Regions from separate parts of the Enterobacter sp. MG-EB028 genome, predicted to be linked through region 1. Evidence: predicted binding sites of a transcription regulator. Region 1 holds the regulator's gene; each other region holds the start of a gene.
What was found. Region 1 encodes PhoB, which activates phosphate uptake and scavenging genes when phosphate is short. Its sites were predicted from a motif close to CTGTCATAAAACTGNCNNAT; they were not measured.

Region 2: the regulator PhoB is predicted to act here: its motif matches at 1,199-1,218, upstream of phnC (phosphonate ABC transporter ATP-binding protein).
Region 3: the regulator PhoB is predicted to act here: its motif matches at 1,327-1,346, upstream of uvrB (excinuclease ABC subunit UvrB).
Region 4: the regulator PhoB is predicted to act here: its motif matches at 837-856, upstream of glpT (glycerol-3-phosphate transporter).

Annotation. Positions count from the first base shown of each region.
Region 1 is NZ_CP195079.1:1,062,281-1,064,484, forward strand. It holds gene sbcD (exonuclease subunit SbcD) at 1-333, opposite strand, end outside; gene phoB (phosphate response regulator transcription factor PhoB) at 521-1,210, shown strand; gene phoR (phosphate regulon sensor histidine kinase PhoR) at 1,232-2,204, shown strand, end outside.
Region 2 is NZ_CP195079.1:385,715-387,918, forward strand. It holds gene phnD (phosphonate ABC transporter substrate-binding protein) at 1-299, opposite strand, end outside; gene phnC (phosphonate ABC transporter ATP-binding protein) at 323-1,111, opposite strand; gene yjdN (VOC family metalloprotein YjdN) at 1,248-1,685, opposite strand; gene ACR42C_RS01750 (zinc ribbon domain-containing protein YjdM) at 1,766-2,101, opposite strand.
Region 3 is NZ_CP195079.1:1,499,747-1,501,950, reverse strand. It holds gene uvrB (excinuclease ABC subunit UvrB) at 1-1,095, opposite strand, end outside; gene ACR42C_RS07100 (ABC transporter ATP-binding protein) at 1,847-2,204, shown strand, end outside.
Region 4 is NZ_CP195079.1:3,311,522-3,313,725, forward strand. It holds gene glpT (glycerol-3-phosphate transporter) at 1-729, opposite strand, end outside; gene glpA (anaerobic glycerol-3-phosphate dehydrogenase subunit A) at 980-2,204, shown strand, end outside.

The sequences.
Region 1 (2,204 bases):
CGCGTGCCCGGCGCTGGCGACCACGGTGGTATTGAGAAACGCCAGGATGTCGCGGGATTCATTGAGCGTCGCGACGGAATCATGGTTGCCGGCAACAATCACCAGATGACAGCCGGTCTGCTGCAGGTTGACCACGAAGCGGTTGTACAGCTCACGCGCATAGCTGGGGGGCGAGCCGGTATCAAAGATGTCACCCGCCACGATAATCGCGTCCACCTCGTGCGTCCGGGCCGTTTCCAGCAGCCAGTTCAGGAACGCTTCATGTTCAGCCGCACGGCTTTTGCTGTAAAAATTTTGACCCAGATGCCAGTCCGAGGTGTGAAGTATGCGCATAGGAGATCCGTGGCGAAAAACGATGCGGGCGATTATAAACTGTCAGGGAGAGGAAAATAACCGCTGTAATAAAACAACAGTTTGCCATTTGTAGTGGTACTGTTTTTCATAAATCTGTCATAAAACTGACGCATAATGGCGCCGCATTACAAACTTGTAACTTAAATAAGATAAGACAGGGCAAAGTATGGCGAGACGTATTCTGGTCGTAGAAGATGAAGCTCCAATTCGTGAAATGGTGTGCTTCGTGCTCGAACAAAATGGCTTCCAGCCGGTTGAAGCGGAAGATTATGACAGCGCGGTGAACCAGCTGAATGAACCCTGGCCCGATCTGATTCTGCTTGACTGGATGTTGCCCGGCGGCTCCGGACTGCAGTTTATCAAACACCTGAAGCGTGAAGCGCTGACCCGCGATATTCCGGTTGTGATGCTCACGGCGCGCGGAGAGGAAGAGGATCGCGTGCGCGGTCTGGAGACCGGCGCGGACGATTACATTACCAAGCCTTTCTCCCCGAAAGAGCTGGTTGCGCGCATTAAAGCCGTGATGCGCCGAATTTCGCCGATGGCGGTGGAAGAGGTGATCGAAATGCAGGGCCTCAGCCTTGACCCCACCTCACACCGCGTGATGACCGGCGAAAACCCCCTCGACATGGGGCCTACCGAATTTAAACTCCTGCACTTCTTTATGACCCATCCGGAACGCGTTTACAGCCGCGAGCAGTTGCTGAATAACGTCTGGGGAACTAACGTGTATGTCGAAGACCGGACGGTTGACGTACATATCCGCCGCCTGCGAAAAGCGCTGGAACTGAGCGGCCACGATCGCATGGTACAGACGGTCCGCGGCACGGGTTATCGTTTCTCGACCCGTTTCTGAACAATGACAGGAGTGTGACGCGTGCTGGAACGTCTGTCATGGAAAAGGCTCGTCTTTGAACTGATCTTATGCTGTATTCCGGCCCTTCTTCTGGGGGCCTTTCTTGGGCATCTGCCGTGGTTTCTGCTGGCGGCGGTCACCGGGCTGTTAGTCTGGCATTTCTGGAACCTGCTGCGTCTCTCATGGTGGCTGTGGGTTGACCGCAGCATGACGCCGCCGCCGGGAAGCGGCAGCTGGGAGCCGCTGCTGTACGGTCTGCACCAAATGCAGATGCGTAATAAAAAGCGCCGTCGCGAGCTGGGAAGCCTGATCAAACGCTTTCGCAGCGGTGCAGAGTCGCTGCCGGATGCGGTGATCCTGACGACCGAAGAAGGAACGATCTTCTGGTGTAACGGCCTGGCGCAACAGCTGCTGGGTCTGCGCTGGCCGGACGATAATGGTCAGAACATCCTCAACCTTCTGCGTTATCCCGAGTTCACGCTGTATCTGAAAAAGCGTGATTTTACCCGTCCCCACAATCTGAAGCTGAATAACGGTCGCCATCTGGAAATCCGCGTTATGCCCTACAGCGATCGCCAGTGGCTGATGGTGGCGCGCGACGTTACCCAGATGCACCAGCTGGAAGGGGCGCGTCGTAACTTCTTCGCCAATGTGAGCCACGAGCTACGCACTCCGTTGACCGTGCTGCAGGGCTACCTGGAGATGATGCAGGAGCAAACCCTGGAAGGCGCGCCGCGTGAAAAAGCGCTGCACACGATGCGTGAGCAAACGCACCGTATGGAAGGGCTGGTGAAACAGCTGCTGACGCTCTCGAAGATTGAAGCGGCGCCGTCGCTTGCGCTGAATGACACCATAGATGTGCCAATGATGCTGCGCGTCGTTGAGCGTGAAGCGCAGACGTTAAGCCATAAAAAACATCAGCTGACCTTTGAGGTCGACAATACGCTGAAGGTGCTGGGCAGCGAAGATGAACTGCGTAGCGCCATCTCCAACC
Region 2 (2,204 bases), 680 kb from region 1:
TCCACCGCTTCCATCGCCGAGAGGTTACCGTACCAGGCAATGTCCACTTTGTTGAAGCGCATTCCCTGGATGATGCCCGCGTAGTCCGGGGCGAAGAAGGCGTTTACTTTGATCCCCAGCCTGGTTTCCATATCTTTCAGGAACGGTTCCCACTGAGGCTTCAGGTTCTGCTGTGATTCCGTTGAAATAATGCCGAAATTCAGCGCTTTTTCCTGCTCTTCCGCATACGCCGGGCTTAACAGGGTGCTGATGCTGAACATGCTGGTAAAGGCCAGCGCGGCAACGGCTTTATAGTTCATTTCCATTCCTCGTTATGGGGACGTTATGCAGCCTGCGCGCGCTCTTCGACGCGGTTTACGCTGCGGTAGAGATGATCAAAACGTTCGTTATCAAACTGATGGCTCGCGCCATCAAAGAAGACATGCCCCTGCCGCAGGGCGACAATGCGCTCGCAGTAGCGCAGGGCGTAATCCACCTGATGCAGCGTGACCACCACGGTAATGCCGTCGTTCTGGTTGATGTCGCGCAGGGTTTCCATCACGATGCGCGCCGATTCCGGGTCCAGCGAGGCGATAGGCTCGTCGGCCAGAATGATTTGCGCTTTCTGCATCAGCGCGCGGGCGATGGCGACGCGCTGCTGTTGTCCACCGGAGAGGGTGGAGACGCGCTGGTGGGCGAAGTGCGCCATGCCGACGCGGGTCAGCGCCTGTAAGGCTTCCTGCTTCTGGGATGGGGAGAACCAGCGCAGGCAGGTGCGCCAGAACGGGGTGCTGCCGAGGGCGCCAATCAGCACGTTCTCCAGCACCGTAAGACGGTTCACCAGGTTGAACTGCTGGAAGATGTAGCCCGTCCGGGCGCGGCTTTTTCGAATATCGCTCGCCAGACGCCCTGCGCGCTGCACGGTGTTGCCCAGCAGCTCGACGTGGCTTTCCGGCGTTTTATCGCAGGTAATGAGGCCGCTTAAGTGGCGTAAAAGGGTGGATTTTCCCGAACCAGACGGCCCGAGAAGCGCCACCATGTCGCCCTGCTGGACGGTCAGATCAACGGCATGCAGCGCCTTGTTGTGATTGAAGGTTTTGCTCAGTTTCTCGACGCGGATAACAGTTTGCATGTGCTGGGCCTCACGATAAATGTGGCCTCATGCTGGCGCATCAATATGACATTTGGGTTAAGTGCAGGTTGCGGGAGTTTGAAGAGTTGAGGGGAGTTTGATGACAGGCGGAGGCAGACCGCCCACCGCCCGAAAATTAGTGCTGTTGCTTAACGACGTTAATCATCCACGGCACGCCGTATTTATCGGTGACCTTACCGAAGCCGTGCGCCCAAAAGGTTTCCTGCCAGGCCATTTCGATATTGCCGCCATCGGCGAGGTTGTCGAACCAGCGCTTGCCTTCCGACACATCCTGCGTGTCGAGCACCAGCGTGAAGCCCGCGTACTGTGCGCTGCTGCCCGGCGGCAGCCCGTCGCTCATCATGATATCGCTGCCCGCAATGCGGACATTGGAGTGAGCGATAGCCGAATCCGGAAACTGCATGCCGGACGGACAGCCTTCTTCGCTGTTATCGCTTTTTGGCATTTCGCCGAAGGTTATTTTATAGAGGAGTTCTGCGCCGACGGCCTGCTGATAGAAGGCGGTAGCCTCTGCACAATTGCCGGCGAAAGAGATGTAGGGACTTAACGGCATAATCTTTACCTCACGTAAGAAAAGCCCGTTAAGTGTAGTTCCCGAAAGCCCGGTAAGCGAAGCGCTACCGGGCGGGTAAATCAGTTCTTTTTCACGAACTCAGATTTCAGTTTCATTGGACCGAAGCCGTCAATTTTGCAGTCGATATTATGATCGCCTTCAACCAGACGGATATTCTTCACTTTGGTACCAATCTTCAGCATGGAAGAGCTGCCTTTCACCTTCAGATCTTTCACCACGGTGACGCTGTCGCCATCCGCCAGCAGATTGCCGTTCGCATCTTTGACGACCAGCGCATCAGCATCCTGCGCTGGCTCGGCATCATTCCATTCGTGTGCGCATTCCGGGCAGATGAACATGCCATTATCTTCATAGGTGTATTCAGAATTGCATTTTGGACAGTGTGGGAGTTGCATATCGGTATCCTCAAAAGTGTTAACGCGCTGGAAAGTGCCAGCTTAATGACGGCAGAGTGCCGAAAAAGGCGGCAAGTATAGCGCAAATCCACACGTTTGTCGG
Region 3 (2,204 bases), 440 kb from region 1:
TCCGTACTCCACCAGCGTCTCTTTACGCGCGCGGTCACCGCGGTACATCCCGCCGATCTGCGGGATCGTGACGTGGGATTCGTCGATCACCAGCAAACCGTCTGCCGGAAGGTAGTCAAACAGCGTCGGCGGCGGCTCGCCCGGCCCGCGCCCAGAGAGGAAGCGCGAGTAGTTTTCGATACCCGAGCAATAGCCCAGCTCGTTCATCATCTCCAGATCAAACTGTGTGCGCTGGCTCAGGCGCTGCTCTTCCAGCAGCTTATTGTTCGCCAGAAGCACCTTACGGCGCTCTGCCAGCTCCACTTTGATCTCTTCCATCGCCTGCACGATACGCTCGCGTGGCGTCACGTAGTGTGTTTTAGGGTAGATGGTAAAACGCTGGATCACCGACTCAACGTGCCCGGTCAGCGGGTCGAACAGCGACAAACGCTCCACCTCTTCGTCAAACAACTCAACACGCAGCGCCATATCGTCCGATTCCGCAGGGAAGATGTCGATCACCTCACCGCGCACGCGGAACGTCCCGCGCTGGAACGCCTGGTCGTTACGGGTGTATTGCAGCTCGGCCAGGCGGCGCAAAATCGCGCGCTGATCGATGATCATCCCCTGCGTCAGGTGCAGCATCATCTTCAGGTAGAGATCCGGGTCGCCCAGGCCGTAAATCGCCGAAACCGACGCGACCACAACCACATCGCGACGCTCAAGCAGCGCCTTGGTCGCCGACAGTCGCATCTGTTCGATGTGTTCGTTCACCGAAGCATCCTTCTCGATGAAGGTGTCAGAGCTCGGCACATAGGCTTCCGGCTGGTAGTAATCGTAGTAGGAGACGAAATACTCCACCGCGTTTTCCGGGAAAAACTCTTTCATCTCGCCGTAAAGCTGTGCCGCGAGGGTTTTGTTGGGTGCAAGCACCATCGTGGGGCGCTGCAGGTCAGCGATCACGTTCGCGACAGTAAACGTTTTGCCCGAGCCGGTTACCCCCAGCAGCGTCTGGTGCGCCAGCCCGTCTTCCAGCCCCTCTTTAAGGCGACGGATCGCCTCAGGCTGATCGCCTGATGGGCGGAAAGCAGAATTCAGTTTGAACGGTTTACTCATGGGCGACGACCTGATGACGTTATAAGCGGCAGGTGAGTAATTTTACTCGTTGTTGCCAGGAATGCCAGTAAAAAACACTGGATGAAAAACCAGTGGCGTGTCAGGATATTTAGCGTAGCGGCTGAATCATTAGCGCGTTAGCGAACAAAATTTAGGCTCTGACGAGATAAAAAACCAGCCAGGCTGGGTTATCCCCAGAACTTTTTCTTTTTTAACATTTGTCAAGCCAGGTAATGATAGTTTTATGGCAACGAGTGACACTTTCATTACGGTAATTGCTTTTATCTAACCAATTAAATTATAAAGGATATTTTCTAAAGCCGCGTTTCGCGTCAATTTGGGCGAAAGCCGCGTCTTCTCTCGCTTATCGCGTGTTTTCTAACTCTAATGCACATGGTTATCCACAGGAATAGTGGATAACTGCTTCCAGCCCGTGCAGACCGCCGCTCAGCAAATTCCCGGATTTTCCCACGAGGCGGCAACAAAAAATTTTTATAGCTATTTTTTGACGATAAACAGTTGAGTCATTCATAACCAACCGGTGCGATCCTGCTCACATTTCCGCCATTTTTCGTCCTGCACCACCATTCAACACCGCCAGCACCGCCGATGTGCAATCCCCGTTCGTTTAGACGATTCACCGGTGGCTTATTCCTAAAAAAAGCCGTTTTTTTAATCGATTTACGCTTTCTGGCAGGGGTTTTGCAGAAGCATAAACGAGCGTCACCGACACATTTTTAAGGAGAGAAAGATGTTGAGTCTGCGTGCAGTGAATCAGTTTTACGGAAGCCAACATACGCTGTGGAACGTGGATTTAGATTTTCCGCAAGGGATGTGCACAGGCGTCGTTGGCCTGCCGGGGATGGGCAAAACCACCCTCATGAACTGCATTACCGGAAAAGTGCCCGTCGATAGCGGCACCATCATCTGGCATGAAGCGGGTGCACCGCCGCGTGATTTGCTCAGCCAGGCGTCAGAAGAGCGTTCAGGGCCGGGAATAGGCTATGTGCCGCAGGACAGGCGGATTTTTTCTCAGCTGACGATTGAGGATAATCTGCATATTGCCATGCGGGCGGTGGGGAAACCCGACCCGGCAGCGAAAAGCGACG
Region 4 (2,204 bases), 2.2 Mb from region 1:
CTGTTTTGCGGTCAGCTCTTCTTCGTGCTTCTCGCTGTAATCGTCCGGATAGTCGTTTTTGTACTCTTCAATCGGCGGCAGCCCGCAGGACTGCGGCGTATCGCGCATCAGGGCGAAGGCAATAATCGCCACCAGAATGGCGCCAAAGGCAGGCATATAAAGCGCGGCGTGCCAGTCGTTAAACCAGGCCATCCCCAGCAGGAACAGCAGAGGTGGAAGCCCGCCCCCGACGTTATGCGCGCAGTTCCACACCGATACAATACCGCCACGCTCTTTCTGCGACCACCAGTGGACCATGGTACGCCCGCACGGCGGCCACCCCATCCCCTGGAACCAGCCGCAGATGAACAGCAGGACAAACATAATGGCAATGCTGGACGTCGCCCACGGCACAAAGCCCATGAACAGCATGACCGCTGCCGCCAGGATCAGACCGGCGGGCAGGAACACGCGCGGATTCGAGCGATCCGACACGGAACCCATGATGAATTTAGAAAAACCGTAGGCGATAGAGATCCCCGACAGCGCGAATCCCAGATCGCCGCGTGAAAAGCCCTGCTCCACCAGATACGGCATGGCGAGCGCAAAGTTTTTACGTACAAGGTAGTACGCCGCGTACCCGAAGAAGATCCCCAGGAAAATTTGCCAACGCAGACGACGGTATAGCGGATCAATTTCTGCCTCTGGCAGACGCGCCCGGTGTGGCGCAGGTTTGAAGATACTGAGCATAACAGCCTCCGTGGCCTTTCAAAAAATGACCAGGCATCTCGTGCCCGGTTACAGAGGCGGGGATGTTAAAAAAACATGCGGTTTGTTACTGTGAATCAACGCACAGATTGTTACAGAAATATGACAGAATGCGCAAAAAAGCGCATGAAATCACGTTTCAGTTTCGAATTTCGCGCGTTTATGTTCGAAATCAAACAAACCACACGATCTATGTGGCTAAATGCTAAAAAACGAACATAGAGGAAAGGCAATGACAATTCACGATCCACGCTACAGCGATGTGATTATCATTGGCGGTGGCGCAACCGGCGCCGGCATCGCACGCGATTGCGCCCTTCGCGGCTTAAGCGTCACGCTACTGGAGCGCCACGATATTGCCACGGGCGCAACCGGACGAAACCACGGCCTGCTCCACAGCGGCGCGCGGTATGCGGTTACCGACGGTGAATCCGCGCGCGAATGTATCGCTGAAAACCAGATCCTCAAGCGCATCGCCCGCCACTGCATTGAGCCGACCGACGGCCTCTTTATTACGCTTCCCGAAGATGACCTCGCCTTTCAGTCAACCTTTATAACCGCCTGCACTGCAGCGGGTATTCAGGCCGAGGCCGTCGACCCGGCGCTGGCGCGGCGGCTGGAGCCGTCGGTGAACCCGGCGCTTATCGGCGCGGTGAAAGTGCCTGACGGCACCGTCGATCCGTTCCGCCTGACCGCCGCCAACATGCTGGATGCCCGCGAGCATGGCGCGCACATTCTGACCGGACATAAAGTGACCGGGCTTATTCGCGAGGGACATCGCATCTGCGGCGTGCGGGTGTTTGATACGCAGTACAACGAGCACAGCGAGCTGTATGCCGCCGTGGTGGTCAACGCGGCGGGGATCTGGGGCCAGCGCATTGCGGAGTATGCCGACCTGTCGGTGCGCATGTTCCCGGCGAAAGGCTCGCTGCTGATCCTCGACCACCGCATCAATAACCACGTGATCAACCGCTGCCGCAAGCCGTCCGACGCCGATATCCTCGTCCCGGGCGACACCATTTCGTTAATCGGTACCACCTCAACCCACGTCGACTACAGCGAAATTGACTACAACCGCGTGACCGCCGAAGAGGTCGACATCCTGCTGCGGGAAGGGGAAAAATTGGCCCCGGTAATGGCGCTGACGCGTATTCTCCGCGCCTACGCGGGCGTGCGTCCGCTGGTCGCCAGCGACAACGACCCGAGCGGACGCAACGTCAGCCGGGGGATCGTGCTGCTCGATCACGCCGAGCGCGACGGCATGGACGGATTTATCACCATCACCGGCGGCAAGCTCATGACCTACCGCCTGATGGCGGAGTGGGCAACCAATGCCGTCTGCCGCAAGCTCGGCAATACCGAGCCGTGCGTCACGGCAGAACAGCCTCTACCGGGATCGCGCCAGTCTACCGAAAAAACGCTGCAAAAAATCATCTCCCTGCCGGCGCCGCTGCGCG